4 regions of the Micromonospora aurantiaca ATCC 27029 genome follow, and region 1 is predicted to be linked to each of the others. Evidence: riboswitches for the same ligand, from Rfam matches in the RefSeq annotation. Region 1 holds a riboswitch; each other region holds the start of a gene.

Region 1 (7,076 bases):
CCACGCCTTCTGGCCGAGGTACCAGATCGCCGTCCAGTCGCCCTGGCGGCCGGCGAGCGCGTACGTCTGACCGGCGGAGGCGCGGGCGCCGTGGTCGGAGATGTACATGGTGTCCGGCGTGCCGTCCGGGCGCAGCCCGAGGTCGTTGACGAGCGGGGCGTCCGGGCTCGGCGCGGTCCGCAGGATCACCGACGAGGAGCCGCGCGACGGGCACGGTTCGGCCGGCGGCCGGGGCGTCGGGACGCCCGGCGGCTGCTGGTTGCAGCCGAAGAACGCCGGCCGGTTGGTGGCGAAGTCCGGGTCGATGGTGACCAGGCCGGTACGGGGCGTGCCGGTGCTGCGGAACGGCGCCTTCATCAGGTCGAAGTAGTGCGACCAGTCCCAGTACGGTCCCGGATCCCAGTGCATGCCGCCCACCGCGCCGGCGTTGATGCCGGGCACGTTGTCGTGGCCGATGATGTGCTGCCGGTCCATCGGGATGCCGAGCTTCAGCGCCAGGTGACGCACCAGCTTGGCGGAGGTGCGGTACATCGCCTCGGTGTACCAGGTGCCCTGACCGGCGAAGCCCTCGTGCTCCAGGCCGATGGACTTGGCGTTGACGTACCAGTTGCCGGCGTGCCAGCCCACGTCCTTGGTCTTGATGTGCTGGGCGATGTAGCCGTCCACCGAGCGCAGCGTGTAGTGCCAGCCCAGGTAGTCGGCCCGCTTCACCAGGTCGACACTCGGGCCGAAGTAGCCCTCGGTGTCGTGGATGACGATGTACTCGATCTTCTGCTGCTTCGGCCGGTCGCCCAGGTCGTGGTTGCCGTAGTCGCCCGGGTCGTCGCTGAGCTGCTCGTACGGCGCGGGGATCCACTCGCAGGCCAGCCGCACCGGGCACTCCAGCCCGTCCGGTCGCTCGGCGTTGCGCAGGCCCAGGCGGGCCAGCCGGGAACGGTCCGGCTTCGCGGCGGTGGCGGCGAGCGTGACCCGCTGGCCGTCGTCGGTGGTCCGGCTGGCGCCCTGGCCGAGTTGGTCGTAGACCTCGTCGGCGAAGGCCGCCGCGGCGTCGGAGGTGTCCGCGCCGGAGTACCGGGCCACCGCGCCGTACCAGGCCGCCGGGTCGGTGCCGGCGCCGACCGGCCCACCCAGAGCCTTCTGGTACGACGCCAGCAGCGCGGCGCCACCGCGGATGTTCGCGGCCGGCTCGGTGCGCAGCGTGCCCGCGTCGAGCCCGGTGAGCGCGGCGGCGGCGTCGAGCGTCTGGAGCGAGGCCGGCGGCAGCGGGGTCTCCCGCTTCGGTGCGGCCGCGGTGGCCGGATCGAGCTTCAGCGGCCGGGAGTCGTCGCCGCGCGGGTCCTCGTCCTCGTCGACGTGGGCGCTGCCCGGCATGGCGAGGATGTGCGCGGCGTCGGTCAGGTGCATCGGGCCGTAGCCGCCGCTGGTGCTCGGCTGCCCGGTGTGGGTGTCCCAGCGGGACTCCAGATAGGAGACACCGAGCAGCACGTTCTGCGGTACGCCGTACTCGGCCGCGGCGGCGGCGTATTGTTGTTGCCGGTCGCTCGCGGGCGCGGACGTGTCCGGCGCGGCTGTCACCGGGCCGGTCGTCGCCAGCGCGGTGGCTGTCGCCACTGCGGCGGCGAGCAGTATCCGTCTGCCCGACGGCGGGGCGGAGAGGTGCATCGAACCTCCTGGACAGGGATGGGGGTCACTGCGTTTCCACCCTCACTCCGCACACCCGCGAGGGTCAATACCTTTCCAGTGAGTAATCAGCCTTGAAAGAAAATTTCACCTCCGACCGAGGTGCGGCGCCTCATCGCGTACGGAGTGTCACGGCGCTGGAAGTTGCGGATCGATAACGGTGGTCCCTACTCTGGTGAATCGTCGGCCGCACGTCTCACCGTCCAACCCGGTCGGTGACGGTCCGACACCGCCGAGTCGCCTCCGGGCGAGCCGGGGAACCAGGTACCTGGGGTGAATCCGCAGCGATGCGGTAGGGCGGCTCCCTTCCCGCCCGAATCCGTCAGCTAACCCGGTAGGCGGTACGGAAGAAGGAGTACGGACGCCCGGTGGCACTCCATGCCCCGCGGCCGTCGTCGAGCCGGTCGGTCGACCGGTCCACGGCTGTGCCGCGTACCCGCTGGTCCCGCTTCACCACAGCCCTCGCCGCTCTCGTCGGCACCGCAGTCATCCTGACCGGCGGCGCCACGGCGGCACACGCCGAACCCTCGGTCGCCGAGATCGAGGCGCAGATCGACCGCGACTGGAACAAACTCGAACCGGTCATCGAACAGGTCAACGCCGTACGCGAGCAGCTCGCCGCGCGGCGCAAGCAGGCCGACGCGCTCGGCCGGCAGATCGCACCCCTCCAGGCCCGGGTGGACGCCGCGCTCGGCCAGGTCGGCGGACTCGCCGCCGACGCCTACAAGGGTGACAACCTCTCCACCGTCAACGCGCTGCTGGGCAGCCGCTCACCCGGTGACCTGGTCAACGGCCTGGAACTGCTCGACCGCTTCGCGCACCGCCAGCACGAGCAGGTGCGCTCCGTCGCCGCGCTGCGCGACGAACTGGCGGCGAAGAAGAAGCCGCTGGACGAGATGATCGCCGGACTGGCGCGTACCGAGGCCCAGCTCGCGGCGAAGAAGAAGCAGATCGACGCCGAGATCGCCCGGCTGCAGAAGCTGCGGCTCAAGGTGTACGGCAACGGTGGCGGCGGCCCGCTGCGCCCGGCGCCCTGCCCCGCCGGTTACCCCGGTGGCGCTGCCGGAGCGGCGGTCAAGTTCGCCTGCGCCCAGATCGGCAAGATCTACGTGTGGGGCGCGGCCGGGCCGGATCACTTCGACTGCTCGGGCCTGACCCTGGCGGCCTGGGCCAAGGGCGGTGTCTCGCTGCCGCACAACGCGCGCCAGCAGCACGGCATGACGAAGCGGGTGAGCCGGGCCGAGCTGCGCGCCGGTGACCTCGTCTTCTACTACAGCGACCTGCACCACGTGGCGATGTACGTGGGCGACGGCTGGGTGGTGCACGCCTCCCAGTCCGGCAAGCCGATCACCATGAAGCGGGTCGACGACGGCGACATCAACAGCTACGGCCGGGTGTAAGGAAGGGCCCCCTCTTAACGCCTCCGGTAGAGGAGGGGGCCCTTATTAACAACTGTGGGCGCCGTCAGCGGGTCGGCCAGGTGCGCCAGCTCTGCCAGGACCGGCTCGGCGTCGGTCCGCGCTGCCCCTGGTAACGCGAGCCGTAGACGGCCGAGCCGTACGGGTGCTCGGCCGGCGAGGAGAGCCGGAAGATGCAGAGCTGGCCGATCTTCATGCCCGGCCAGAGCGTGATCGGCAGGTTCGCCACGTTCGACAGCTCCAGCGTGACGTGACCGGAGAAACCCGGGTCGATGAAGCCGGCGGTCGAGTGGGTCAGCAGCCCCAGTCGCCCGAGGCTCGACTTGCCCTCCAGCCGGCCGGCGAGCTGGTCACCCAGCGAGATCACCTCAAGGGTGGAGGCGAGCACGAACTCGCCCGGGTGCAGCACGAACGGCTGCCCCTCCGGCACCTCCACCATCGAGGTCAGGTCGTCCTGCTGGATCGACGGGTCGATGTGCGTGTAGAGGTGGTTGTTGAAGACCCGGAACAGCCGGTCCAGGCGTACGTCGATGCTCGACGGCTGCACCAACGTGGGCTCGAAGGGCTCCAGCGCGAGCGTGCCGGCCTTGATCTCGGAGACCAGGTCGCGGTCGGAGAGCAGCATCGGAACACCATAGCGACAGGTGCCGGTGACCTGCGTGTCGCACTACATCTTCGTACACGTGTTCGATAGAGTGTCCACATGGCTTCCTGGTCCGAATTCGCCGCCGACGAGCCCCGCCTCGCCGACGAGATCCGCCTCCTGATGCAGCAGTACGGGCCGGGCTTCGGCTACCTCGCCACGGTCCGCGCCGACGGCGGCCCCCGGGTCCACCCGGTCTCCCCGGTGTTCACCGCCGACGGCCTCTGGTGCTTCGTCATCGACTCGCCGAAGCGCCGCGACCTCGAACGCGACGGCCGCTACGCGCTGCACTCGTTCCCGCCGGAGGAGAGCGACGACGAGGCGTACGTGGCAGGCCGCGCCCGGCCGGTGACCGACCCCGCCACGGTGGCCCGGCTGGCCCGGATCGGCCGCGCGTCGCCGCAGGGCGACTGGCGGCTGTTCGAGTTCACCGTCGAGGCGGCGATGCTGACGCGGCGCGACCCGGTGGGGCAGCCCGGCGCCGCTCCGCCGCAGGTGCGGGTCTGGCTCGATCCGCGCGGGGCCGAACCCGCCCGGCGTGACCCGCTCGCCGCCGAAGGGCGGCGTGGCCGGCACGGCTTCGACACCCGCCGCCCGGCCGCCTGACCCGGCCCACGACGAAACGGTGCCGGCCCCGTCCGAGGACAGGGCCGGCACCGGTACGCGGTACGACGGTCAGGCTGCGCGGTAGGCGTTCCACGCGGTGAGCATGCGGCTCGCCTGGCCGGCGGTGAACTGGTACATGCAGGAGTCGTACGTGTAGTCCATGAAGTTGGTGATCGGGTCCTTGCCGGCGGTCGAGCAGGTGTCGCGGCCGGTCGGGCACTGGTACGCCGGGGACGCCTCGGCCGGGGTGTCGGAGACGCTGTCGCCCGAGCCGGAGCAGCCGCCCTGGAAGGTGTGGTAGAGGTTCAGCCAGTGGCCGACCTCGTGGGTGCCGGTGTCACCCTGGTTGTAGTTGGTCGCGGTGCCGCCGGGCAGCGACTCGTTCAGCACGACCACGCCGTCCATCTTGTCCAGCGTCCGCTTCGGGAACGTCGCCCAGCCCAGCAGGCCGTTGCTCAGCTCGCCGAGGTAGATGTTCAGCGTGTTCTTGCCGCCCTCACGCAGCGAGGTCTTCATCGAGCGCTCGGCGGAGGAGCCCTGCACGATCGGGTACCACGACGGGTTCGTCACCCGGTTGATCTTCGTGAGCTGGAACCCGAAAGCGGTGGCGGCGCCGCCGGTCGAGCCCGCGTACGACTGGTTCAGCACGGTGATCTGCTGGTTGATCATCGAGTCGGTGATGTTGCCACCGGCCCGGGTGCTGTTCTCCTGGATGACGTGCACGACGACCGGGATGGTCACGGTGGCCAGCGGGGCGACGGCGCCGGTCCGGAAGCTTGCCCGCTCGCGCTGCGCGGCGGCGAGGTCGGCCTCACGGTCACGGACCTGCTTGGCGGTCAGGTGGTTGGGGTCGAGCTTGGCGTTGCCGCCCTTCGCGACGCGCGCGTTCGCGTGTTCGTCGGCGTGGGCGTCGGCCGGCTCGGCGCAGACGCCGGCCGGGGCGGCCGAGAAGGCCGAAGCAGCGGGGACGACGCCGACGGCGGCGGTGCTGAGCAGCAGCGCGAGGGTCGACGTCGCGACACCGGCGGTACGCCGGGTCAGCAGGTTGGGACGGAGTCCCATGGGCCCACCTCTTTCTGACGGCGTGCCAGGGGGTGTGTCACGCCGGTTCGGAAACGTGGGGCAGACGTTACATCCCATCGACGCATTTGAGAACGCCCATACGTTGTCGACGTTAGTGCTTGATCCACTCCAGTTCGGGGAGGTGGCGGGGTCAACCGCCCGCCGATGCCGCCACCTCGCCGAAGTGGCGCGCGGGCACCTGGATGCACAGGGGTGGTGACCTTCAGGTAGAGTGGTGCCGCCTGCGGGTGTAGTTCAATGGCAGAACATCAGCTTCCCAAGCTGACAGTGCGGGTTCGATTCCCGTCACCCGCTCCAGCGCGAAGGCCCTGATCAGGACGAGAGTCCCGAGTCAGGGCCTTCGATATTCAGTGGCCAGCCAGCACGACCGGTGTCATTAGCGTGCCGTCACGGTCCGGCCGAGGGCTGCGGCGGTTCCCCCTGGTTGGCCGTACCGGTCGTGGTCTCCGGCTGCGGGCCCTGCTGGGCGCCGCCTGCGCCGTCGGCGTCTCGGGCTACAAGCAGAGTGACCCCACGGATGCCGCGCTCGATGATCCGCCAGGGCAGAAGCACGTCCCCCAAGCTCTTGATATCGAACGCCTTGATGATCTGCGGAGCCTGCCCAACGAGAACCTCCCCGTTGGGGAGGCGGGCCATCGCGTAGCAAAAGACGAGCCAGGTGTTACGTAGTTGTGCTGACGAGGGGGCATGCGACAGCTGGGCCCGAGGCCGGGCGCGAGGCCACTGCTTGTCGGCCGTCGTCGGTACGATCGCGCGATCCCCATCTGTTGATCAACGGAGAGAACCGTGCAACTGCGCCTGAAGTACGCGCCCGTGCCGGAGAACGCAGCCCGGTTCGCGGGCGACATCGTGGTGTCAGCGGCCCAGGTCAGCGGTGTGCACCTGGACTACACGCCGGACAGCCTGGCGGCCGTGGACGCCATCCTCGACGGCTTTCGGGCCGAGGGCCTCGCCGCTGGACAGGTGGCAGAGACTCTCTTCGGCTTCGGTTGCTATGTCGGCGAGGTGCTGACCCGGCATGCGGGTGGACGGTGGCGCGCAACGACGGCAGACGAACTGGCCGTCGTCGGATGGCCCATGGTGGTCGAGCTCGCCGGGCAGGGCTGGTGCAATCCGATCGCGAAGGCCTTCAAGCGCCTGGAGAACGGTCCGGAGGACAGCCTTCGGTACTTCTATGCCGTGTTCGCACCGGGCGGCGCCCGCTAGCGAGGGCGCGTAGCGCTGATCTCGCCCCCACCGTCGACGGGTCGACTGACACAATGCGGCGTGCGCTCGCGTCTACGGTTGATCAGGGTGACGACGACTGCGGTCCAGGTACGGGAGACGGCCACCGTCGACCTGCCGACGAGCGCGGAGGCGGCCTTCGGCTTCATGGAGGATCCGGCGTCGTTGGAGGTGCTGGACGACTCGATTGAGATCGGCGTCACTCTGCCCGGACCGAAGGGAGTCGGCGAGATCCAGGCGTTCGTGCATCGGAGCCCCGACGGTCGACTGGGGATCATGCACGAGGTCGTCGAGGTCGAACCGGGACGTCGTGCCGTCACCCGTACGTTGACTTCCGGATACTCCAGCGGCGGCGTGCTCACGGTTGTGCCGCTCGGGCCCGACTCGTGCTGTCTCACCCAGGAGTTCTGGGCGGAGCTTCC
Region 2 (7,076 bases), 460 kb from region 1:
GACCGTGGGTCGCGAGGCCGTTCGGCCTGGTGGTTCCCCAGGTAGACGAGGTGAGGGACATGACGCCGAGCACCCCGGAGCAGGCACTGACCGAACTGCGTGCCGGTAATCACCGGTTCGTCACGGGCGTCCCGCAGCATCCGAATCAGGACGCCGGGCACCGGGCGGCTGTGGCCGACGGCCAGCACCCGTTCGCGGTGATCGTCGGCTGCTCCGACTCGCGGCTCGCCGCCGAGATCATCTTCGACCGCGGTCTCGGTGACCTCTTCGTGGTGCGTACCGCCGGGCACACCGCCGGGCCGGAGGTGCTCGGCAGCGTCGAGTACGCCGTCACCGTGCTGGGCACCCCGCTCGTGGTGGTGCTCGGGCACGACTCCTGCGGCGCGGTCCAGGCCGCCCGGGAGGGGGTCCGGACCGGCGCCGCCCCGGCCGGGCACCTGGGCGCTGTGGTGGACGCGGTCTCGCCGAGCCTGTTGCGCGCCGCCCGCCAGGGGGTCGAGGACCTCGACGGCATCGTCGACGTCCACATCGCGCAGACCGTGGAGACGCTGCTGGCCCGGTCCGCCGTGCTGGCCGAGCGGGTGGCCGCCGGGCGGTGCACGGTGGTGGGCATGTCGTACCGGCTCGCCGGTGGCGAGGTGCGGACCGTGGCGCAGGCCCCGGCCCCGCTGCCCGCCCCGGCCGCGCCCGCCGACCCGGCGCTGGCCGGCTGATACGCACGGACGACGAAGAAGGGGCCGCCCGAGGGCGGCCCCTTCTCGTGGTGTCCGGGTCAGAGCATCGACATGTGGACGTGGTCGGTGTGGTTCGAGGGTCCGCTGTACGAACTCCAGCCGGTGGCCGGGAACCAGATCTGCCGGTTCCAGATGACGTAGTAGATGCCCAGCCGGTCGGCGTTGCGGATGAGGAAGGCGGCCACCTCGTTGCCGTACCGGCGGGTGTCGTTGTTGTGCCAGGGCGCGAAGCCGCTGTTCTGGAGCGACCAGTCGCACGCCTTGCCCTTGGGGTGCTCCCACGGCCCGCCGGGCCGGTAGCAGCCCACGAAGCGCTTGAAGCCCGCGCGCCGGACCTCCTTGTACGCGTGCAGCGTGCGCGGCGTGACGCAGCCCGAGGTGGTCGGGTCGTCCTCGCTGCACGACTCCGCCTTCCACCCGCCGTCGGCGGTGCGGCCGGGGCCGATCTTGGCGACCGGTGAGGTGGCGGAGACCAGGCCGCCGGTGAAGCCGAGACCGCCGACGAGCTTCAGCGCGCGCTCGGCCTGCACCTTCTCGCGCTCCATCGCGTTCTTCTGCTTCTCCTGCTCGCGCACCTCGGCGTCGAGCGCGATCTTGGCCTGCTCGGCGCGGGTCTTGACCGCGTTGATGGCGGCCAGGCGCTGCGCGTTGAGGAGGTTCAGCTCGTCCAGGGCGTTGACCCGGCGGACGAACGAGTCGGGTGAGTTGCTCTCCAGCAGCATGGCCATCGCGCCCATCCGGCCGGTCCGGTAGGACTGGGCAGCGAGCTGGTTGACCTGCGGGCTGAGCGCTTCGAGCTCGGCCTGTGCCGTCTTCACCTCGGCCGCCAGCCGCCGCTGGCGGTCCTGGGACTTGGCGAGCTTCGCCTTGGCCTGGAGGAAGGCCCGGTTGGCGGCGTCGATCGCCTCGGTGATGAGCGGCGGTTCGCCGTCCTCCTCGTGTCCCGAGGGGTTGCCGGGGGCCGCCGCGGTGGGGGCCGCGGTCGCCGGGGTCGGCCCGGCCAGCACGGCCAGCGAGGCCAGCACGGCCACCACGGGTGTCAGCCAGCGGCGCAGGGGTGCCGTCACAGTGTTCCCTTCCGTCGGCCGCCGACCGGGTTAGCTGACGGGTTCGGGACGGAAGTGGCCCCTACCGCTGTCGCGGATTCACCCCATGTACCTGGTTCCCCGGTTCGCCCGCAGGCGATTGGGCGGCGGCACCGCTGGCGCCGGTGCGCGCCTTCGGCGGTGACCGGCAGCGAGGTTACCTGACAGCACTCCTGAGGATCTACGTCCGGAAGCCGACCAATAGCGAGATTTCGCCGTGGCGCACCGTGACCAGCGTCGCGTTTGAAATCGATGGTCACGCTGCGGAGTGTCACCATGCGGCCTCCGTACTCTTCCCGCCGCCCAGGGCCTCCAGCGCGTCGTCGCGTCCGGCCGGCGGCCGGGCCGCGGGTGGCGCCGGCTCCGCGCCGCGCGAGCGCCGCCCGGCGGTGGTCACGATCGCGGCCAGTCCGGTCGTCAGCGGTACGGCGGCGATCAGGCCGAGCGTCGCCACCGCGCTGCGGACGATCTCCTGGGCGAGGAACTCGCTGGTGAGGATCTCACTCACCGGGCGGGAGTCGGCAACCAGGAGGAGCAGCAGCGGCAGCGAGGCGCCCGCGTACGCCAGCACGATGGTGTTGACGGTGGATGCGATGTGGGCCCGGCCGACCCGGGTCGCCGCCCGGTAGAGCTGCCGCCGGGACAGTCCGGGGTTGGCGTGCGCCAGTTCGGTGACGGTGGCCGCCTGGGTGACTGTGACGTCGTCCAGCACGCCCAGCGAGCCGATGATGATGCCGGCCAGCAGCAGCCCGTGCAGGTCCACGTCGCCCTGGAACATGGACAGCGTGGTGGCGTCCTCGCTGCCGAAGCCGGTCAGGTGGGTGGCGGACGTGGCGAGCAGGCCGAGCACGCCGGTGACCACCAGGCTGCCGAGCGTGCCGAGCACCGCGACCGACGTCTGCGCGGTGATCCCGTGGGTCAGGTAGAGCACCACGAACATGATCAACGCGGCGCCCACGATCGCGACCAGCAGCGGCGGCTGGCCGGCGCCGATGCCCGGCAGCACGAAGCCGAGGAGGATGGCGAAGCTGGCCACCAGGCCGCCGAGCGCGGCGAGCCCGCGCCACCGGCCGAACGCCACGATCGCGGCGGCGAACAGCACCATCAGCCAGATCAGCGGCGTGCCGCGCTGGTGCTCGGCGATGTTGTAGGACTTCACCGCCGGGTCGGCCGGGTCGGTCAGCTCGACCAGGACGACCTCGTCTCCGACCGCGACCCGGGGTGCGCCCGGCCCGGCCGGGATCGGCGTCTCGACCTGCCGGCCCGCGTCCGGGCCCTGCTCGGCGGTGACCGTCACCGTGCCGCAGGGGCCACCCCCGCCCTCCGGGGCCTCCGGGGTCGGCGGGCAGGGCTCGGTGACCACCCGGGTCACGGTGCCGTGGTAGCGGGGGACGTCAGCGCCGCCGACCGGCTCCCGGTCCTGCCCGGGCCAGAGCACCAGCGCCGCGATCACTGTGAGCGCGAACAGCGGCACCACCACGGCGACGAGCAGCCGTCGTACGCCCGGCGGCGCGGCGGGTGCGGGGCGGGTGTGGTCGGCACCCATGGCGTCTCTCCCAACGGTCGCGGCGACGCCTGGTCCGCCGGACCGGTCTGGTCACCCGGCCGGCGCGGACGTGTCGACCACGTCCGGGTCGTCGCCCGGCCATGGTAGACAGCCCGGCCGGCCGCTCCCGGGCGGCGCGACCGGTGACGCGCCCCGCTCGGGTCAGGCCAGGCCCGCCCGGCGCCGCCGGTACTCGTCCTCGTCGATCTCGCCGCGGGCGTACCGCTCGTCCAGGATGCGCCGGGCCGTCGTCGGGCCCAGATACTGCGGGCCGGTCCACCGCACGGCCGCCCAGACGAGCCCCGCCAGCACCCCGAGCACCAGCAGGGACCAGATCCACATCCAGCCCATCATCGGGCTCTGCCACATCATCGGGCCGCCCTCCGTCCGTCGCCGCGGGTCCGCCGGTCCGGCCTGCCCGCCACTTCGACGGTACGTCCGCCCGGGCGCGTCGGCACGGGTCGATGTGCCCTGGTCCTGAGGGCCGGAGGTCCCCGCTCAGCCGCGCTTCATCAGGCGCCCGACGGCGGCCATCATCTCGGTCGCCATCTCGTCGGCCCGGCCCTCGGCGGCGCCCTCGTGCATGCAGTGCCGGGCGTGGCCGTCGAGCAGGCCCAGGCCGACCTTGTCCAGCGCCGCCTGGATGGCCGAGATCTGGGTCAGCACGTCGATGCAGTAACGGTCGTCCTCGACCATCTTCTCGATGCCACGGACCTGGCCCTCGATCCGGCGGAGCCGGGCGAGGAGTTGGTCCTTGCTGGCGGTGTAGCCCCGGGTCGGGCTGGACGGCGCGGTCATGAAACCGAGGATAGCGTACCCCTCGGGGGTATGCTAACGTTCGGGACGTACCCCTGGGGGGTATCAGATCGGAGGGCGAGATGGAGACCACCTACCAGGTGAACGGCATGACCTGCGGGCACTGCGTCAACTCGGTGAGCACCGAGCTGAGCGCACTTCCGGGCGTCACCGACGTCCAGGTCGACCTGGCCGGCGGCCGGGTCACCGTCACCAGTCAGAACCCGCTGGACGTGGACACGGTCCGCGCGGCGGTCGACGAGGCCGGTTACGACCTCGTCGGTGTGTGACGGGTCCGGCGGACCCGCGACAACCGAGGAGACACCATGAACACGGCGACGAAGCTCAGCGGCTTCGCGCTCGGCCTCGTGGCGGTGTTCGGCGCGGCGTACGGGATCGGCAACCTGACCGATCCCGTCGCCCCGGCCGCCGAGACCCGACACGACGACACCGACAGCGACCACGGGGCCGGCGACACCGGCCACGGTGACGAGAGCCAGGCGGGCGGCGCCTCCGCGCACCTGCCCGGCGGGCTGCTCGTCTCCGAGCGCGGCTACACGTTCCAGCCCGCCGGCGCCCCGGCCGGGCAGTTCGCCTTCCGGATCACCGGCCCGGACGGCGCGCCGGTCACCCGCTTCGAGGTGGCCCACGACAAGCGCATGCACCTGATCGTCGCCCGCCGGGACCTCTCCGGGTTCCGGCACGTCCATCCGGAGATGACCGGCGACGGCACCTGGCGGGTCGCCTCACCGCTCGGCGGCCCCGGCGTCTGGCGGGCGTTCGCCGACTTCACCCCCGAAGGCGGCGAGCCGCTGACCCTCGGCCTGGACGTCACGGTCCCCGGCGAGCTGACCGCCCGGCCGCTGCCGGCACCGGCGACCAGCACCACCGTCGACGGCTACACGGTCACCCTGACCGGCACGCCGGAGCCGGGCCGCACCAGCCGGCTCACGCTCTCCGTCAGCCGTGACGGGCGGCCGGTCACCGACCTCGCGCCCTACCTCGGCGCGTACGGGCACCTGGTGGCGCTGCGGCAGGGCGACCTGGCGTACCTGCACGTGCACCCGGAGGGCACGCCCGGCGACGGGCGCACACCGGCCGGGCCGGCGATCACGTTCGCCGCCGAGGTGCCCTCGGCCGGGGCGTACCGTCTCTACCTGGACTTCCGGCACGGCGACGCGGTGCACACCGCCGAGTTCACCGTCCTGGCCGGCGACCAGACCGCGCCGGTGCCCACCGCGCCGGCACCCACCACCGCACCGACCCCGGACGCCGGACACGGCACCCCGGGTCACGGGCACAGTTGAGCGCCGGAGGTGCCGCGATGACTGCCACGGGAAAGGCGCTGCCCACCGCGCCGAACCTGATCGAACTGGCGATCGGCGGGATGACCTGCGCGTCCTGCGCCGCCCGGATCGAGAAGAAGCTCAACCGGATGGACGGCGTCGAGGCGACGGTGAACTACGCCACCGAGAAGGCCACCGTCCGGTACGCCGACGACATCGCGCCGGCCGACCTGATCGCCACCGTCGAGAAGACCGGCTACACCGCTGTGGTGCCGCCGCCGCCCGAGCAGGCGGAGGCGGCAGCGGCCGGGGAGCCGGTGGACGAGCTGCGCACCGCGCGTACCCGGCTCTGGGTCTCCGCCGTGCTCACCTTGCCGGTGATCGTGCTCGCCATGGTTCCGGCCTGGCAGTTCGACTACTGGCAGTGGGCCTCGCTCACCCTGGCCGCCCCGGTGGTGGTCTGGGGCGGGCTGCCGTTCCACCGCGCCGCGCTGATCAACCTGCGGCACGGCGCGGCGACCATGGACACGCTCGTCTCGCTCGGCACGCTGGCCGCGTTCGGCTGGTCGCTCTGGGCGCTGTTCCTCGGCGACGCCGGCATGCCCGGGATGAAGCACCCGTTCAGCCTCGACATCACCCGCGGCGACGGTGCCGGCAACATCTACCTGGAGGCCGCCGCCGGGGTGACCGTGTTCATCCTGGCCGGGCGGTACTTCGAGGCGCGCTCCAAGCGCACCGCCGGGTCGGCGCTGCGCGCCCTGCTCGAACTCGGCGCCAAGGACGTGGCGGTGCTGCGCGACGGGCAGGAGACCCGGATCCCGGTCGGCCGGCTCGCGGTCGGGGACCGGTTCGTGGTCCGGCCCGGCGAGAAGATCGCCACGGACGGTGTGGTCGAGGAGGGCACGTCCGCAGTCGACGCCAGCATGCTCACCGGCGAGTCGGTGCCGGTCGAGGTGGGCCAGGGCGACGCCGTGGTCGGCGCCACGGTGAACGCGGGCGGCCGCCTGGTGGTCCGCGCCACCCGGGTCGGCGGGGACACCCAGCTCGCCCAGATGGCGCGACTCGTGGAGCAGGCACAGACCGGCAAGGCGGCGGTGCAGCGGCTCGCCGACCGGATCTCCGGCGTCTTCGTGCCGATCGTGATCGCGCTGGCCGCCGGCACGCTCGGCTGGTGGCTCGGCACCGGCTCCGGGCCGACCGCCGCGTTCACCGCCGCGGTGGCCGTCCTGATCATCGCCTGCCCGTGCGCGCTCGGCCTGGCCACCCCGACCGCGCTGCTCGTCGGCACCGGGCGGGGCGCGCAGCTCGGCGTGCTGATCAAGGGGCCGGAGGTGCTGGAGTCCACCCGCCGGGTCGACACAGTGGTGCTGGACAAGACCGGTACCGTCACCACCGGCCGGATGGCGCTGGCCGAGGTGCTGCCCGCCGACGGCGAGGACGCCGACGAACTGCTCCGGGTGGCCGGTGCGCTGGAGGCCGCCTCCGAGCACCCGATCGCGCGGGCCGTCGCCGAAGCCGCGGCCGAGGCCGGACCGCTGCCTCCGGTCGGCGAGTTCGCCAACGCCGAAGGGCTGGGCGTGACCGGCACCGTCGACGGCCGGACCGTGGTGGTCGGCCGGGCCCGGCTGCT
Region 3 (7,076 bases), 2.1 Mb from region 1:
GGAACGCGGTGATGGTCTCGAAGCGGGCCTTGTGGCCGTCGTTGAGCGCTGTGTAGTCGGCCTCCGCGTAGAGGTCGGCGGCGTCCACGTCGGCCGGCACGTCCCGCATGATCCGGTGCGGGATGCCGAAGTAGCGGGCCAGTTCCAGGGTGCGCGAGTCGTGCGCGAACAGGTAGCCGGGCGTGCCCGCCACGAGCGCGGTGATGGTGCCGTGGATGCGGGTGCCGAACGCGAAGTCGTACCCGGACAGGTGCGACATCCAGGTCCACGGGTCGACGAACATGCGCACCTTGTCCTCGGCGAACAGCGGGTGCGAGGTGTGCAGCGGGATGTCGCTGCTCTGGCCCCGGTGCTCGGGCGCGTCGCCGTAGAGCAGGGTGCCGAGCGTGCGCAGGTCCTGCGGCACGTAGCAGAGGTTCGGGTAGCGCTCCTGGTGGTGGCGGACCACCGCGGCCATCGAGCGGACGTACGGGGAGATGGTCAGTGCGACCTTCGAGTCGGCGGTCAGCTCCGGGCGGCTCTTCTCCAGCTGGAACGTGTCGCCGTGCAGGAACATCGACGGGCAGCCGATCTGCTCCACGGCGGAGAAGCCCAGCGCGTTGAGGTAGCTCTCGGTCACCTCGCCGCGTACGCCGATGCTGTGCGACCGGTCCAGCACGGCCTTGCAGAACGCGCGGACCGGCTCGTCGATCGGCCGCAGGTACTCGCGGTCGCCGTCGACGTTCGTCTGCACGCCGACGCCGAGCACCACCACCGGGATCTTCAGCCGTTCGATCAGCCGGGTCAGCGGCGTCAGGCGGTGCACGAAGCTGCGCCGGAACGCGTTCGCCAGCGGTACGACGAACACGTCGTGCCGCTCGTTGATCTCGTCGGCGAGACGCGGGTCGGCCGGGGTGCGTGTCGGTGTGATCTCGGCCGTGGAGGTGGCGAGCAGCTTGTGTGCGGCGTGGCTGAAGACCAGGTTGCCGCTGTTGTCCCCGATCCAGTTGCCGGCGAACGTCTCCTCGGGCGTGAGGACGTCGAACGGGCCCTTGCGGGCGCGGAGCAGGATCCGCTGGTGCATCCGGTTCGCTCACCTTCCGTACGGCACGGCGTGCGGGCGGGAGCCGGGTGGGTGCCCGCGCGTGCAGAACGGAAATCCTATCCGCCGCCCGAGCGGAGCCGAGCGGACGTCGGCTCGCCGGGAACGTCCCGGTTCCCCGGGGTAGGGTGCCCGGAATGACCAGCGCGCCGACCGTCACCCGTGCCCCGCGACTGCCGTCGCTGACCGGATTGCGGTGGGTGGCCGCGCTGCTGGTCTTCGGCTTCCACGCCGGGACCATGGGGATCGTCGCCGAGCCGCACCTGAAGCCCCTGGTCGACAAGGCGTTCAGCCTGGGCCTGTCCGGCGTCGAGTTCTTCTTCATCCTCAGCGGGTTCGTGCTGGTCTGGTCGTACCGGGACGGGGAGCGCGCGTGGACGTTCCTGCGCCGCCGGTTCGCCAAGATCTACCCGAACCACGTGGTGACGTTCGTCGCGGCGCTGGCCGTAGCGGCCTGGTTCGCCGACCCGGTCGTGCCGTGGGCCGCGATCGCCAACTTCTTCCTGGTCCAGGCATGGATCCCGCTGGGCGGCTACTTCTACAGCGTCAACAACGTGAGCTGGTCGCTCTCCTGCGAGCTGGCCTTCTACCTGTGCCTGCCGCTCGTGGTGCCGTGGCTGCGCCGGGCCCGTACCGGCGTGCTGCGGACCGTGCTGGTCGCGGCACCACTGCTCATCCTGGCGCTGTGGCCCGGCCAGCAGCTCGTGCCGGAGGAGCAGCGGTGGTGGTTCACCCAGATCTTCCCGGTGACCCGGTCGCTGGAGTTCTGGATGGGCGTGGCCGCCGCCGAGCTGATGCGCCGGCACCGCTGGCGCGGACCGAACCTCGCCGCCGCCACCGGGATCTTCGTCGCCACCTGGGTGATCGCCGCGCTGTGGATCCCGGCCGAGTTCTGGGCGGCGCTGCTCGCTGTCGCGTACCTGCTGGTCATCGCCGCCGCGGCGGACGCCGACGTGCGCGGCCGCCCCACCCCCTGGCGGTCCCGGGCGATGGTCTGGCTCGGTGAGGTCTCGTTCGCCTTCTACCTGGTGCACGTGCTCGTCATGGTCACAGTGCTGCGGCTGACCGGGCACTGGGGGACCGGGCTGCCCGGCTGGCGCGGCCCGGTCGCGGTGCTCGGCTTCCTGGTGGTCACGCTCGCGCTGGCCGCCGCGCTGCACCGCTGGGTGGAGACACCGATGATGCGCCTGCTCGGCCCGTCCCGCCGGGCCCGCGCGGCGTCGCGCGCACCGGCCGTGCCGGGTCCGCGCGAGCCCGCCGAGGCCGCCACCAGCCCGGCCGCCGACGGCGGCGCGAGGCCCGTCACCGGTCCGGCCGAGGACATCGAGTACGCCGGGCGGCGTCGCCCGGACTGACACGCGCACACGTCCGCCGGTCGATCCGCGACACGCCGTGCGGCGGTGCGTTCGTGGGGGATCGGCGGTAATTTGTACCCGTGCTTCCGATCGCGCTCACCTGCCCCGTGTGGTGGGTGGCGCGCTGGACCGCCCGGATGCTCGCCAGTCTCGCCGTGGTCGTCGCCTGTTCGTTCGGCGCCGCCACGCTGCCGGCCGGTGTCGCCGCTGCCGCCCCGGCTCCGGCGGTCGCCGCCTCGACGTACACGGTCACCGGCGCCTCGACCGCGACGCGGCCGGAGGCCGACCGCGTGGCCGAGCGGCAGGCCGCTCCCGCCGGGGTTCCGGCGCCCGCGCCCCGGGCGGCCGCCCCGGCCGTCGTGGAGCCGGTCCCGGCCGGACGGGCCGTCGCACCGGCCGGCCCGCGGGCACCGCCCGCCCGCTGACCCGCTCACGGGCCGCGCCCGTTCTCCGCACCCACCGCACGTCATCCCCGCACCCGCCCCGGCGGCCCTCCACCGGCCCGCCCCGGCGAGGTCGTGCGGGTCCTCCCGCCAGGTCCTTCCCGTGAGGTGCCGACCATGTCGCAGACCGCTCTGTACCACTTCCTCACCTCCGTGCCCGAGGCCGCCGCCATCTGGTCCTTCCTCCTGCTGCTCGCCTTGGGCCTGCTCGCCGCGCTCGTCGCCCGGCCCGAACGCGACCCCGCGCCGGAGACCGCCCCCGAGCCGGCCGACGCCGACGTCGCCCGCCGCGACGACCTGACCCGGTACGCCGAGGAGGTGGCGGTGGCCGCCGCCGGGGCCGCCCAGACGGCCCGTCGCCGCCGGGAGCAGTGGCTGGCCGCGCAGGACGAGGCGGACCGGGCCTGGACCGCGTACGACGAGGCGGACGCCGCCGCCCGCCGCCTCGCCGGCGCCGCCGCGCTGGCCGCGCCGCGCACGCCACGAACCCCTGCGGAGTACGCGGCCCGGGAGCGCTGGCTGCGCCACGCCGCCATGACGGCGCACTGGCGGGGCGACCTGACCGCCCGTCAGCTCGCCGACGTGCTGGCGCGCCGCAACGGGTGGGATCCGCGCCGGCACCCGGCCGAGCAGGAGATCGTGCTGGCCCGCACCGTCAGGGACGGGCGCCGGGCCGGATGGGAGAGCGCCGCCGCGCGGGAGCGGGCGGCCTGGCGGGACGCGGAACTGGCCGCCGAGGCCGCCCGGACGCTCGCCGCCGAGGCGTACGCGGCCACAGTGGCGCTGCGGCCCGCCCCGGCGTACCGGAGCGCGACGGCGAGCGCCTCGCCGGTGCCCGCGACGGTCCGGAACGCGCGGTGGCGTCCGGCCCGGGTCGGCTGAGACGGCCGTCTCGACCGAATCGTTACCCGGAACGTGGTGAGCCCGGTCACCCTGGCCGCCGAAACGGGCGCCGGGCGCAGAGCGGGTCATCGAGTATCGCGATTGCGGGCCGGGTGGTCGCCGTCTGTCCGCTTTCCGCCGCCAGGCGCCGTCGAAACTGCTTGTCCCATTGAGTGAAGTCAGTAACCGGGTGTTCCGAAATCCGTTACCACGGATCACGTTTACGCAGGTGGGAGCGCTTGGCAGGGGACATACCCACCGGTAGTGTCGGCGCGTCCGATGCGGTAATCGATCGCCGACGGCGACGCCGCACCGACCCGCCTAATCGTGTTCCACGAACCGGGGACCCATGAGCACCATCGGGGTGAATCCGCGAGCCCACGGCCCGCGGTAGGGCGTACTTCCCGCCCGAATCCGTCAGCTAACCCGGTCGGCGGCCACGGAAGGAGTACCCCGCGTGCCCACCCCTCGATCGTCTCCCGCCTCCACGGCGAAGCGGTGACCGCGCGCGCCTGACGCGCGATCGGCAACCGCCCCCTGGGCGCCCGGCATCACGGGCGTTCCCGATCCCCCGGCCATCCGGCCCCGCCAGCACGTGTGAGTTCCTCCGCGTGCCGGGCCGGCGTGTGCCGCTCACGCCCCGTGGAGGATTTCGTGAAGCACCACCTGAAGCGTCAGCTGCGACGGATCGTCACCGAACGCCCGTACCAGATCATCGCCGGATCGGCCGCCGCGCTCGTGCTGGCCGCCGGCGCCGGCACCGTCGCCACCGCCGGTGACGACGCCCCGGTCCAGGAGAACACCGCCGCGGTCGCCGACCTCGGCGCCGCCCGCCTCGGCGAGCAGCCCGCCAGCCGCAGCGAGGCCCGCATCGCCGTACCGCAGGCATCGCCCAGCGCCTCCGCCACGCCCAGCGCGTCGCCGAGCGCCTCCCCGTCCGCGAAGGCCGCTGCCGACCCGGACACCACGCCCAAGGCCAAGCCGAAGCCGCCGTCGAGCAAGTCGCTCGACTACGACTACCAGGCGCAGATCAACTACTTCTACTGCGGCCCGGCCGCCGTGCGCAACGCGCTCAGCGCCGCCGGCATCGAGCGCAGCCAGGACGCGCTCGCCGGCCCCCTCGGCACCACCGAGATGGGCACCAACTCGGCCGAGGACACCACCCGTGTGCTCAACCAGCAGGTCAAGGGCAACCCGTACCGGACCCGCATGATTCCCGGCTCGGCCACCCCGGCGCAGATGGACCGCCTCCAGGCCGACGTGGTCGAGGCGATCACCAACGGCCGCGGGGTCGTCGCGAACGTCGCCGGTACGGCCACCGACACCAACGGCGGCTGGCACTCGTTCCCGGGCGGCCACTACGTCGCGGTGGTCGGCTACAAGGACGACGGCCGGACCGTGCGGATCGCCGACTCGGCCGACCCGTCGCTGCCCTCGTACTGGATCACCACGATCGACCTGGCGCACTGGATCGCCAGCCGCGGCTACTCCGCCTGACCGTCCCGCCAGCCCCGAAGGCCGGCACCCCACCCGGGGTGCCGGCCTTCCCCGTCTCGCCCGCCCTCGCCCCCGTCCCCGCCTCGCCCCTCGCCCTCGCCCCGCCCGGCCCTGGCGCGGCCCTCACGCCGCCTTGGCGCGCCGATCTTGGACTTTTGGCGCCCAGTTTGTCCGGCTCGCCCGCTATGAAAGGTGCCACAACTCCAAGATCGACGGTGAGGGCGGAGTGTGGGCGGCCGGAGCCGGGGCGAGGGGGCGCCAGGGGCGAGGGCCGCGCGCGGGGGCGAGGACGGGGCGGGGGCGAGGGCGGACCGGGGGCGGGGTGTGGGCGAGCCGGGGCGAGGGTGGGGCGGGTCGGCGGGTTCGGTCTCGCGTGTCCGGGGCGGGCGGTGGCAGACTGCGCCAATGGGCGATGCGACGGGGAAGCGGCACCTGATTCTCCTGCACGGCATGGGTGCCACAGGCGAGGTGTGGCTGCCCTGGGCGCCGCTGCTGGAACGCCGCTGGCCCGGCCGCTGGCTCGCCCCCGACCTGGCGGGTCACGGCTGGTCGCCGCCGCTCGACGGCTACTCGTTCGAGGCCCTGGCCCAGCGCGTGGTCGACGGGCTCGGCCCGGTCCGGCTCGGCCCCGAGGACCGGCTGGTGCTGCTCGGGCACTCGCTCGGCGGGGTGGTGGCGCTGGCGCTCGCGGCCCGGCAGCGAGGGCTTCCGGTCGACACGGTGGTCGGGCTCGGCATCAAGGCGGTCTGGTCCCCGGCCGAGCTGGCGAAGTCGGCGGAACTGGCCGCCCGGCCGGTCACCTGGTTCGCCACCCGTGACGAGGCGGCCCGCCGCTACCTGCGCGTGTCCGGGCTCGCCGGGCTGTTCGCCCCGGATCATCCGGTGGTGGAGGCGGGGCTGCGGCGGGAGGACGGCCGCTGGCGGCTCGCCATGGACCCGGCGGCGTTCGCGGTCGGGGAGCCCCGGCTGCCGGTGCTGCTGGCCGCCACCGATGTGCCGGTGCTGCTGGCCCGGGGCGAGCTGGACCCGATGGTGACCGACGCGCAGCTCAAGGAACTGGGCCGTGCCGGTGGCCACGCTGCCCGGGCTGGGCCACAACGCGCACGTCGAGGACCCGGCGGCGGTGCTCGCCCTGCTCGACCCGTACCTCTGAGCGGGGGCGAGCCGGCCCGCGACGGGCCGGCTCGCGTTTCTAGCCGGCCGCGCGCGGCCCAGGGACCGCCCAGTCGGGTTCCAGCTCGCGGCGGGCGGCGGACAGGAACGCCTCGGCGTAGGCGTCGGCGGGGAAGTCGCCCAGGTAGCGGGTCCGCGCCGCCCAGCGCTGTGCCGCCTTCGGGTCGGCGTCCAGCAGGTCGGTGAGCACCTCGTCCACGTTGGACATGTCACGCCGCAGCACGTAGCCGGACGCCGCGAGCGGGAACCGCTCGACGAAGTGCTCGCCGTCGGCGCCGGTGTCGGTGACCGCGTACGGCTTGCCGGAGTAGAGCCAGTCGGAGATGACCCCTGACACGTCGGAGACCAGCGCGTCGGCGCGGTTGACGCACTCGGTGAGCGTCAGCTCGCGGGCCGCGGCGGCGCCCCACAGGTGCGGCCGGCCGGTCTTCGCCCGGTCCGCGGCGAGCAGTTCGGTGAGCCGGGCGAGCTGGCGGGCCGAGGCCGGGTTCTTGCCGGTGTACGGGTGGGCGCGCAGGATCACCGCGGCGCCCCTGTCGATCAACCGGCGGATCAGCGTCTCGGCCACCGGCAGCGAGCAGTAGTTCGCGTCGGCGTGGTGCCCGGTCCAGGTCGGGGTGTAGAGGACCGTGGGGTGCGCCGGCG
Region 4 (7,076 bases), 1.8 Mb from region 1:
CGATCTCGTCCGGGCCGACCCGCGGCTCCCAGGTCAGCTCGTCGAGCACGGCGGACTGGATGTCCCGGTCGGTACGCGTGATCGTGTCGGTGGCCATCCGGCTCCCCCTCCCGTCGATCGCGGCGCGGGCACGTGGTCCCGCACCCGCGATCCTGCGCGCGCCCCGGGTGAGCGGGCCTCACCCGGGGCGGGTGAGGCAGCACGACGGCCGCTCCCGGGAGTCCCGGGGGCGGCCGTCGTCGTGTCGTACGGGCGGGTCAGCCGTCCAGGCCGGCCGGCGAGTTCGGCCGGTCCACGTCCACGAACTCGATCTCGTCCGCGGCCCGGTCCCGGCTGCCGGCGGCGCGCGCCGCGGTGCCGGCGGCCCAGCCGATCGCCGCGCCCGCCAGCGCCGCCGCGATCAGCAGCGTCCAGGGCAGGGCGGGCCGGCGGCCGGCGAGCGCGTCGAAGGCGAGGGACGCCCGGCGGCGTGCCTCGTCGGCGGCGGAGCCGACCAGGTCGGTGGCGTCGTCGGCCAGGCCGGAGGAGCTGCGGCGGGCGGTCCGGGTGGCGTCGCGCACGCTGTCACCGGCGGAACCGGCGGCGGAGAGCAGGTTCTGCCACGCCTGGTCGGCGACCCGCTCGGCCTTGCCCCGGCGGTCCAGCAGGTTGGATCCGAACATCGTTCTACCTCCTCGGGTGCCGAAGGCCGGCGGCCACTTCGGACTCCGGTGTCCATCCGGCGGGTTCACTGTCTCGGGCAGTGCCCCACCGGGGCGCGTGGCAAACCACGCCGTGGTTCCCGGCCGTGAGCAGCGAACGGGACGAACCACCCGAACGCGCCGGGACCGGTGCCCACGGGACGTGCGTGCGCCCGCTACCCTGGTCGGCGGATCGGCGGGCCCGCCCGGTCGCACGGTTGGCCGCGACCCGCCATACAGGGGAAACTGGAACCCGGAGGTCCGGATTGGGTACGCCCAGGTGTGCCCAGTTCGCGAATTGCTCATCCCGGGGGGTGGCGACCGGGCCGTTGGAGGAATACTCTCGGTCGCGGCCCGCGTACTGATGAGGCGCCCGTCATGGGCGAGTGGAGGTGCTCGCGTGAGCCTGTCGATCGTGAAGTCGGTGCGGCCGGGTGGTGTCGTCCAGATCGCGCCCCGTGGGGAGATCGACGTCGACACCGCGTACGAGGTGCGGGAAGCGATCGCCGAAGTGCTCGCCAAGGGCCGTCCCTCGCGAATCGAGCTGAACATGCGGCTCGTCACGTTCATCGACTCGGTCGGCATCAGCGCCATGGTCGCCGGCTTCCAGACCTGCGAGGTCAGCGGCGTCAAGCTCGTGGTCACCGAGCCGAGCCGGTTCGTGCACCGGCAGCTCTGGGTGACCGGCCTGCTCGGCCTGTTCGGCGCGCCCGAGCCGTGGTTCGCCGACGACACCCCCGAGGTGCTGCCCGGCGCCTGAGCGCGCCGTTCACACCCCCTGCAGCCAGGGGACTTTCTACCCGTTGCCAGTCCGGCGTCGGTACGGGACGATCGTCGCGACGCACGACGGCGAGGGGGCCCGCTTGCAGAGCAGCGACAGCTTCAGCTACACCGTGCAGGCCCGGTGCACCCGGGCCGAAGCGGTGGCGCTACTGGGTGACCTGAGTCGCCAGGGCGAGCTGCATCCGCTGATCGTCCGGGTCCGGAAGCTGCCGGCCCGGCCGGGCGCGCTGGCCAGCTACGCGATCACCGACCGGCTGCAACTCGGCCCGCTGCACTTCCCGGTCACGTACCAGGCGGACGTGCTGATCGCCGGCGAGGACGAGGTCGTCACAGTGGCGCGTCAGCAGCCCGCGACGACGGTCCGCAACCACACCCGGCTGCGCGACGAGCCGGACGGCACGGTACGCATCGACGTGGAGATCACGCTCACCGCTCCGGCGCCACTGTTCGGGTACGCGTTCCGCCAGGCCCGGGCGGCTCACCTGGGCCTGGCGGCTCGTCTCGGAGCGACCCTGGAGGGCCGGCCGGCCTGATCCGGCCGGCCCTCTCGGGGCGCGCTCAGTACACCGACAGGTGCACGTGGTTGGTGTGGTCGCTGGACGGGTCGCCGTTGCCGCCGCTGTACGACTTCCACCCGCTGCTGGGCAGCCAGATCTGCTTGAACCAGATCACGTAGAGCACGGCGAGCGGGTCGGCGTTGCGCACGAAGTACGCGGCCAGGTTGTTGCCGTACGTCCGGTCACCGCCGGTGGCCACGCCGCCGAAGCCGTTCTTCTGCGCGGCGAAGTCGCAGGCCCGCCCCTTCGGGTGCTCACCAGAGCCGCTGGGCCGGTGGCACGAGACGTACCGGGTGAAGCCCGCCGCCTTGGCCTGTTGCAGCGCGTGCAGCGTGCGCGGGGTGATGCAGCCGTTCGCCGGGGTCGGGTCGTTGACGCTGCACGACTCCGACGGCCAGGAGCCGTCCGAGTTGCGCGGTGCCGGCTTCGCGTTCTTGCTGGAGGTGCCCTGGACGCTGCCACCGCCGCTGCTGCTGCGCGAGGCCCGGTCGTTCGCCACCTCCAGGGCGCGCTCGGCCTGCTCCTTGCGCTTGGCCATCACCGTCACCTGCTTGCGCTGCTCGCGGATCTCTCCGTCGAGCTGGGCGCGGGTGCGGGTGGCCTCGTCCCGGGTGGTGATCAGGTCGCGCAGCGTACGGTCCTCGTGCGCGGCGACCTGCTCCAGCGCGGCGGCCCGGTCCATGAAGCCCTCCGGGCTGCTGCTGCCGAGCAGCGCCCCGGCGGTCCCCAGACGGCCGTTGCGGTACGCCACGGCGGCGATCTCGCCGACCTTGGCGTCGCGTACGGCCAGCTCGGCGCCGACCGTCTTGAGTTGTTCGTTCAGCTGCTTCTGGCGGCTCACCGACCGGTTCAGCGCGGCTTTCGCCTCCAGCCAGCCCTTGCTGGCCGCGTCGAGCTGGGCACGCAGTTCGGGCGTGCCACCCTCGTCGTCGCCGGGCGCTGCGGCGAGCAGGCCGGTCACCGGCGCCGCCGAGGCGGGGGAGACCGGAACGGTCGCGACGCCGAGGGTCAGCGTCGCGACGAGCAGGGCCGCCAACCGGGCGGCCGTCCGTCGTACAGGTGCCACTGGGGGCATTCACACGTCCTTCCGTCAACGCCGACCGGGTTAGCTGACGGGTTCGGGACGGAAGATCCCTACCGCTGACGCGGATGCACCCCACGTACGTGGTTCCCCGGCTCGTCCCTGCGGACGATTAGGCGACGGCCGCCCCACCGGGGCCGGGTGGCGCCCGCGGGTGCGGCCGCGACCGAGACTACCGGCGCTGCCCGGGCACGGCTCCGTGGAGCAGTGCCACTAGGCGGGGCAAAACCGGCATAAGACTACATTAGCCACAGTGATTTAAGTGTGTCCTAATCACCACTCGGTCTGTCCGCACACTCCGGCGGACGCTCCGGGTTCGACCTGCAACGTGGCGTGATCGATGGAGAAGTCCTCGTGCAGGGCGGCCCGCGCGGCGGCCAGCACCACGCCCGGGTCCACGCCCGGATCGGTGGTCAGGTGCGCCGAGGCCACCTCCATGCCCGAGGTGAGCGTCCAGACGTGCAGGTCGTGCACCTCGGCCACGCCCGGTACGGCGGCCAGCCGGTCGTGCACGGCGGTGACCTGCAGGTGCTCCGGCGCGGCCTGCACCAGGATGCGCAGCGCGGCCCGGCCGAGCCGCCAGGTGCGCGGCAGGATGAACAGGCCGATGCCGACGGCGACCAGCGGGTCCGCCCACCACCAGTCGGTCGCCGCGATGACCAGCGCGGCGGCGATCACGCCGAGCGAGCCGAGCAGGTCGCCGAGCACCTCCAGGTACGCCCCGCGCAGGTTGATGCTCTCCTTCGACCCGGCGCGCAGCAGCGCGAACGCGACGATGTTGGCGAGCAGGCCGAGCACCGCCACCACGAGCATCGGGCCGGCCAGCACCTCCGGCGGCTCGCCGAACCGGCGTACCGCCTCGACCAGGACGTAGATGGCGACGGCGCCGAGCAGCACGGCGTTGGCGAGGGCGGCGAGCACCTCCAGCCGGTAGAGCCCGAACGTGCGCTGCGGGTCGGTGCCGGCGCGGCGGGTCGCGGTGATCGCGGCGAGGGCCATGCCGATGCCGAGGACGTCGGTGAACATGTGCCCGGCGTCGGAGAGCAGCGCCAGCGAGCCGGTCGTGAAGGCGGCCACCGCCTCGACCACCATCAGGGCGGCGAGCAGCGCGAAGGCGGCCCAGAGGCGGCCCCGGTGGCGGTGCGCCGCGTTGGTCACCGCGCCGCTGTGGTCATGACCTGCGCCCACGCCAACACCCTTCCTGCCCCGTACCGGCCAGGCCCAATGTATGTTCACATCGCTATGTATGCAACTGAACGATGGGTGACAGCCGGGTCACGGTCGGGTGTCCGTCAGGAGGGGTCGAGCGTGGTGAGACGCTGGGTGGCCCGGGACAGCGCCACGTAGAGCGTGCGGACACCCGAGCCGGGGTCGGCCCGGATCTCGCTCGGCGCCACCAGCACCACGCCGTCGTACTCCATGCCCTTGGCCTGGAGGCTGGTCACCACCTGGAGGCGGCCCGGGCCGAGCCCGCCCAGCCAGCCGGCCACCTCGTCCCGGCGCGGCACCGGCGTGATCACGCCGACGGTGCCCTCCACCTGCGCGAGCAGCGCCTCGGCCGCCTCGACGGTGGCCGCCGGCAGGTCGGCGGCGGGCACCGTGCGCTCGACCGGCGGCACGCCGGTGGACCGCACCGCGTCGGGCAGCGGCAGGTCCGGGTAGAGCCGGCGGATCTCCGCCGCCGCCACCGCGAAGATCTCCGCCGAGTTGCGGTAGTTGGTGGTCAGCTCGTAGCGGTGCCGCTTGCGCCGGCCCAGCGCCTGGTCCCGGGCCCGGTCCAGCTCCTGCGGGTCGCCGGTCCAGGCGGTCTGCGCCGGGTCGCCGACCACCGTCCAGGACGCCAGCCGCCCGCGCCGGCCGACCATCCGCCACTGCATCGGCGAGACGTCCTGCGACTCGTCCACCACCACGTGCGCGTAGTCGCGGTAGTCGTCCGGACGCTCCCGCGCCGCCGCGCGGGCGGCGCGCTGCCGATCGGCGTACGTGCTCAGCTCGCGCACGCCACCGGCGAGCTGGTACGGGTCGCGCTTGGGGCGGGCCCGCCGCACCGGCTTGCCGAGCAGCGCGTCCAGCTCGTCCAGCAGCGCGATGTCGGCCACCGTCAGCCCTTCGGTCGCGAGGCTCCGGTACGCGTCGCCGAGCAGCCGGATCTCCGCCGAGGAGAGGATCCCACCGGCGTAGCGGCGCAGCCGGTCCGGGCGGGCCAGCCAGTCCAGCACGTGCCTCGGGTGCAGCCGGGGCCACCAGGCCTTGAGGAACTCGCGGAACTCCGGCCGCTCGATGATCTCGTCCTCGAACGCGGGCTGCTCCGGCAGCCGGCCCACCCGCAGCGTGCGGGCCTGCGTGTAGAGCGCGGCGAGCACCGCGTCGAACGCCGCCCGGCGTACCTCGTTGCGGCGCGCCCCACGGGCCAGCGTCCGGTCCCGGATCGCGTCCAGCGCGGGGCGTTCCAGGCGCAGCAGCTCGCCCCGGTAGAGCAGGCGCAGCTCGGCGGGGGAGTCCGGCACCGCGTCGCGTACCGCGCGTTCCAGCACCCGGCGCATCCGCAGCGACCCCTTCACCGCCGCCACGTCCGGCGGGTCGGTCCGGGACGCGGACAGGCCGGGGAACAGCGAGCCCAGCGAGTGCAGCGTGGCGGTCTCCTCGCCCAGCGACGGCAGCACCGAGGCGATGTACTCGACGAACACACCGGACGGGCCGACCACCAGGATGCCGCCGCCGGCGTACCGGGCCCGGTCGGAGTAGAGCAGGTACGCGGCCCGGTGCAGCGCCACCGCCGTCTTCCCGGTACCGGGGCCGCCGGAGACGATCGTGACGCCGTTGCCGGGGGAACGGATCGCCTCGTCCTGCTCGCGCTGGATGGTGGCGACGATGTCGCGCATGCCCCGGCCGGTGGCCCGGGACAGCGTGGCAAGCAGCGCCCCGTCACCGACCACCGCCATGTCCGGCGGCGCGGCCTCCGGGTCCAGCAGGTCGTCCTCGATCCGGGTGACCTTCTCGGACGCGGACTGGATCGTGCGCCGGCGCACCACACCGCGCGGCTCGGCGGGCGTGGCCTGGTAGAACGCGGCGGCGGCGGGTGCCCGCCAGTCCACCACCAGCGTCTCCGCGTCCACGCCCCGCACGCCGAGACGGCCGACGTGCAGCACCTGCCCGGTACGCAGGTCCAGCCGGCCGAACACCAGCCCCTCGTGCTCGGCGTCCAGCACGTGCCGGCGCTGGGCGGCGTGGAAGACCATCGCGTCCCGCTCGACCAGCGCACCGAAGTTGCCGACCCGGGCCAGCCGGTAGCCCTCCCGCTCGGCGTCGGCCGCCGACCGGCGCAGTTCGGCCAGCCGGGCGTACACCCGGTCGAGGTGGCGCTGCTCGGCGGCGATCTCCCGGTCCAGCGTGGTCTGGTCGGTCAACGCGGATGCTCCTGTGTTCGGAGGGCACGACGGGCTGAATGAGGGTACGGGCCGCCGGCAACCGGCACGCCGGGGCATGCCGCGCACGTGGCGTACGTCAGTGCCGCTCGCGAGCGGAGACGCTCAGAGGCGGGTCGCCGGGCGGCCGGCCAGCACCCGGTCCAGCACGCCGGCGAGGGCGGCGTTCACCTCGTCGGGGCGCTCCATCATGAGCATGTGCCCGGCACCCGGGCAGACGGTCAGCTCCGTGGTGGGCAGCGCCGCCGCGATCGACTCGGCGCAGGGCGGCGGGGTGAGCCGGTCCCGGTCCCCGACCAGCGCGGCGGCCGGCAGCCCGCCGAGCGCGGCGAGCGTCTCCAGCCGGTGCTGGGCGCCGATCGAGGCGCGGAAACCGCCGATCGAGCGCAGCGTGGCCCGGGCCACCGCTGAGGTGACCAGCCGGATGTCGGCCGGGTCGCAGCGGTCGCCGAACAGCATCCAGCGGATGCTCGGGCGCAGCGCGCGCAGCAGCGCGTGCGGGGGCCGCCAGCCGCCGCAGCGGGCCAGCACCCCGGCGCCTGTGGTCTCG

The links. Region 1 has a riboswitch for cyclic di-AMP ahead of MICAU_RS00565 (C40 family peptidase). Riboswitches for the same ligand answer to the same signal wherever they lie in the genome.
Region 2: linked by a shared signal. The riboswitch ahead of MICAU_RS02860 (coiled-coil domain-containing protein) and the one ahead of MICAU_RS00565 (C40 family peptidase) in region 1 are both predicted to bind cyclic di-AMP.
Region 3: linked by a shared signal. The riboswitch ahead of MICAU_RS10385 (C39 family peptidase) and the one ahead of MICAU_RS00565 (C40 family peptidase) in region 1 are both predicted to bind cyclic di-AMP.
Region 4: linked by a shared signal. The riboswitch ahead of MICAU_RS23530 (coiled-coil domain-containing protein) and the one ahead of MICAU_RS00565 (C40 family peptidase) in region 1 are both predicted to bind cyclic di-AMP.

Annotation. Positions count from the first base shown of each region.
Region 1 is NC_014391.1:114,953-122,028, forward strand. It holds gene MICAU_RS00560 (N-acetylmuramoyl-L-alanine amidase) at 1-1,662, opposite strand, end outside; cyclic di-AMP (ydaO/yuaA leader) riboswitch at 1,901-2,035, shown strand; gene MICAU_RS00565 (C40 family peptidase) at 2,049-3,080, shown strand; gene dcd (dCTP deaminase) at 3,145-3,723, opposite strand; gene MICAU_RS00575 (pyridoxamine 5'-phosphate oxidase family protein) at 3,802-4,347, shown strand; gene MICAU_RS00580 (zinc metalloprotease) at 4,417-5,409, opposite strand; tRNA gene MICAU_RS00585 (tRNA-Gly) at 5,654-5,727, shown strand; gene MICAU_RS00595 (hypothetical protein) at 6,217-6,636, shown strand; gene MICAU_RS00600 (SRPBCC family protein) at 6,724-7,076, shown strand, end outside.
Region 2 is NC_014391.1:574,787-581,862, forward strand. It holds gene MICAU_RS02855 (carbonic anhydrase) at 60-713, shown strand; gene MICAU_RS02860 (coiled-coil domain-containing protein) at 773-1,801, opposite strand; cyclic di-AMP (ydaO/yuaA leader) riboswitch at 1,806-1,936, opposite strand; gene MICAU_RS02865 (YibE/F family protein) at 2,091-3,365, opposite strand; gene MICAU_RS02870 (SHOCT domain-containing protein) at 3,528-3,737, opposite strand; gene MICAU_RS02875 (metal-sensitive transcriptional regulator) at 3,864-4,163, opposite strand; gene MICAU_RS02880 (heavy-metal-associated domain-containing protein) at 4,244-4,450, shown strand; gene MICAU_RS02885 (DUF8832 domain-containing protein) at 4,487-5,467, shown strand; gene MICAU_RS02890 (heavy metal translocating P-type ATPase) at 5,485-7,076, shown strand, end outside.
Region 3 is NC_014391.1:2,194,036-2,201,111, forward strand. It holds gene MICAU_RS10365 (polysaccharide pyruvyl transferase family protein) at 1-1,063, opposite strand, end outside; gene MICAU_RS10370 (acyltransferase family protein) at 1,219-2,436, shown strand; gene MICAU_RS10375 (hypothetical protein) at 2,517-2,861, shown strand; gene MICAU_RS10380 (hypothetical protein) at 2,997-3,761, shown strand; cyclic di-AMP (ydaO/yuaA leader) riboswitch at 4,070-4,212, shown strand; gene MICAU_RS10385 (C39 family peptidase) at 4,416-5,258, shown strand; partial or broken gene MICAU_RS10390 (alpha/beta fold hydrolase) at 5,709-6,245, shown strand; gene MICAU_RS10395 (CDP-glycerol glycerophosphotransferase family protein) at 6,451-7,076, opposite strand, start outside.
Region 4 is NC_014391.1:5,336,296-5,343,371, reverse strand. It holds gene MICAU_RS23550 (BON domain-containing protein) at 1-97, opposite strand, end outside; gene MICAU_RS23545 (hypothetical protein) at 258-662, opposite strand; gene MICAU_RS23540 (STAS domain-containing protein) at 1,081-1,440, shown strand; gene MICAU_RS23535 (SRPBCC family protein) at 1,544-1,996, shown strand; gene MICAU_RS23530 (coiled-coil domain-containing protein) at 2,022-3,095, opposite strand; cyclic di-AMP (ydaO/yuaA leader) riboswitch at 3,100-3,230, opposite strand; gene MICAU_RS23525 (cation diffusion facilitator family transporter) at 3,375-4,289, opposite strand; gene MICAU_RS23520 (HelD family protein) at 4,394-6,508, opposite strand; gene MICAU_RS23515 (alpha/beta fold hydrolase) at 6,632-7,076, opposite strand, start outside.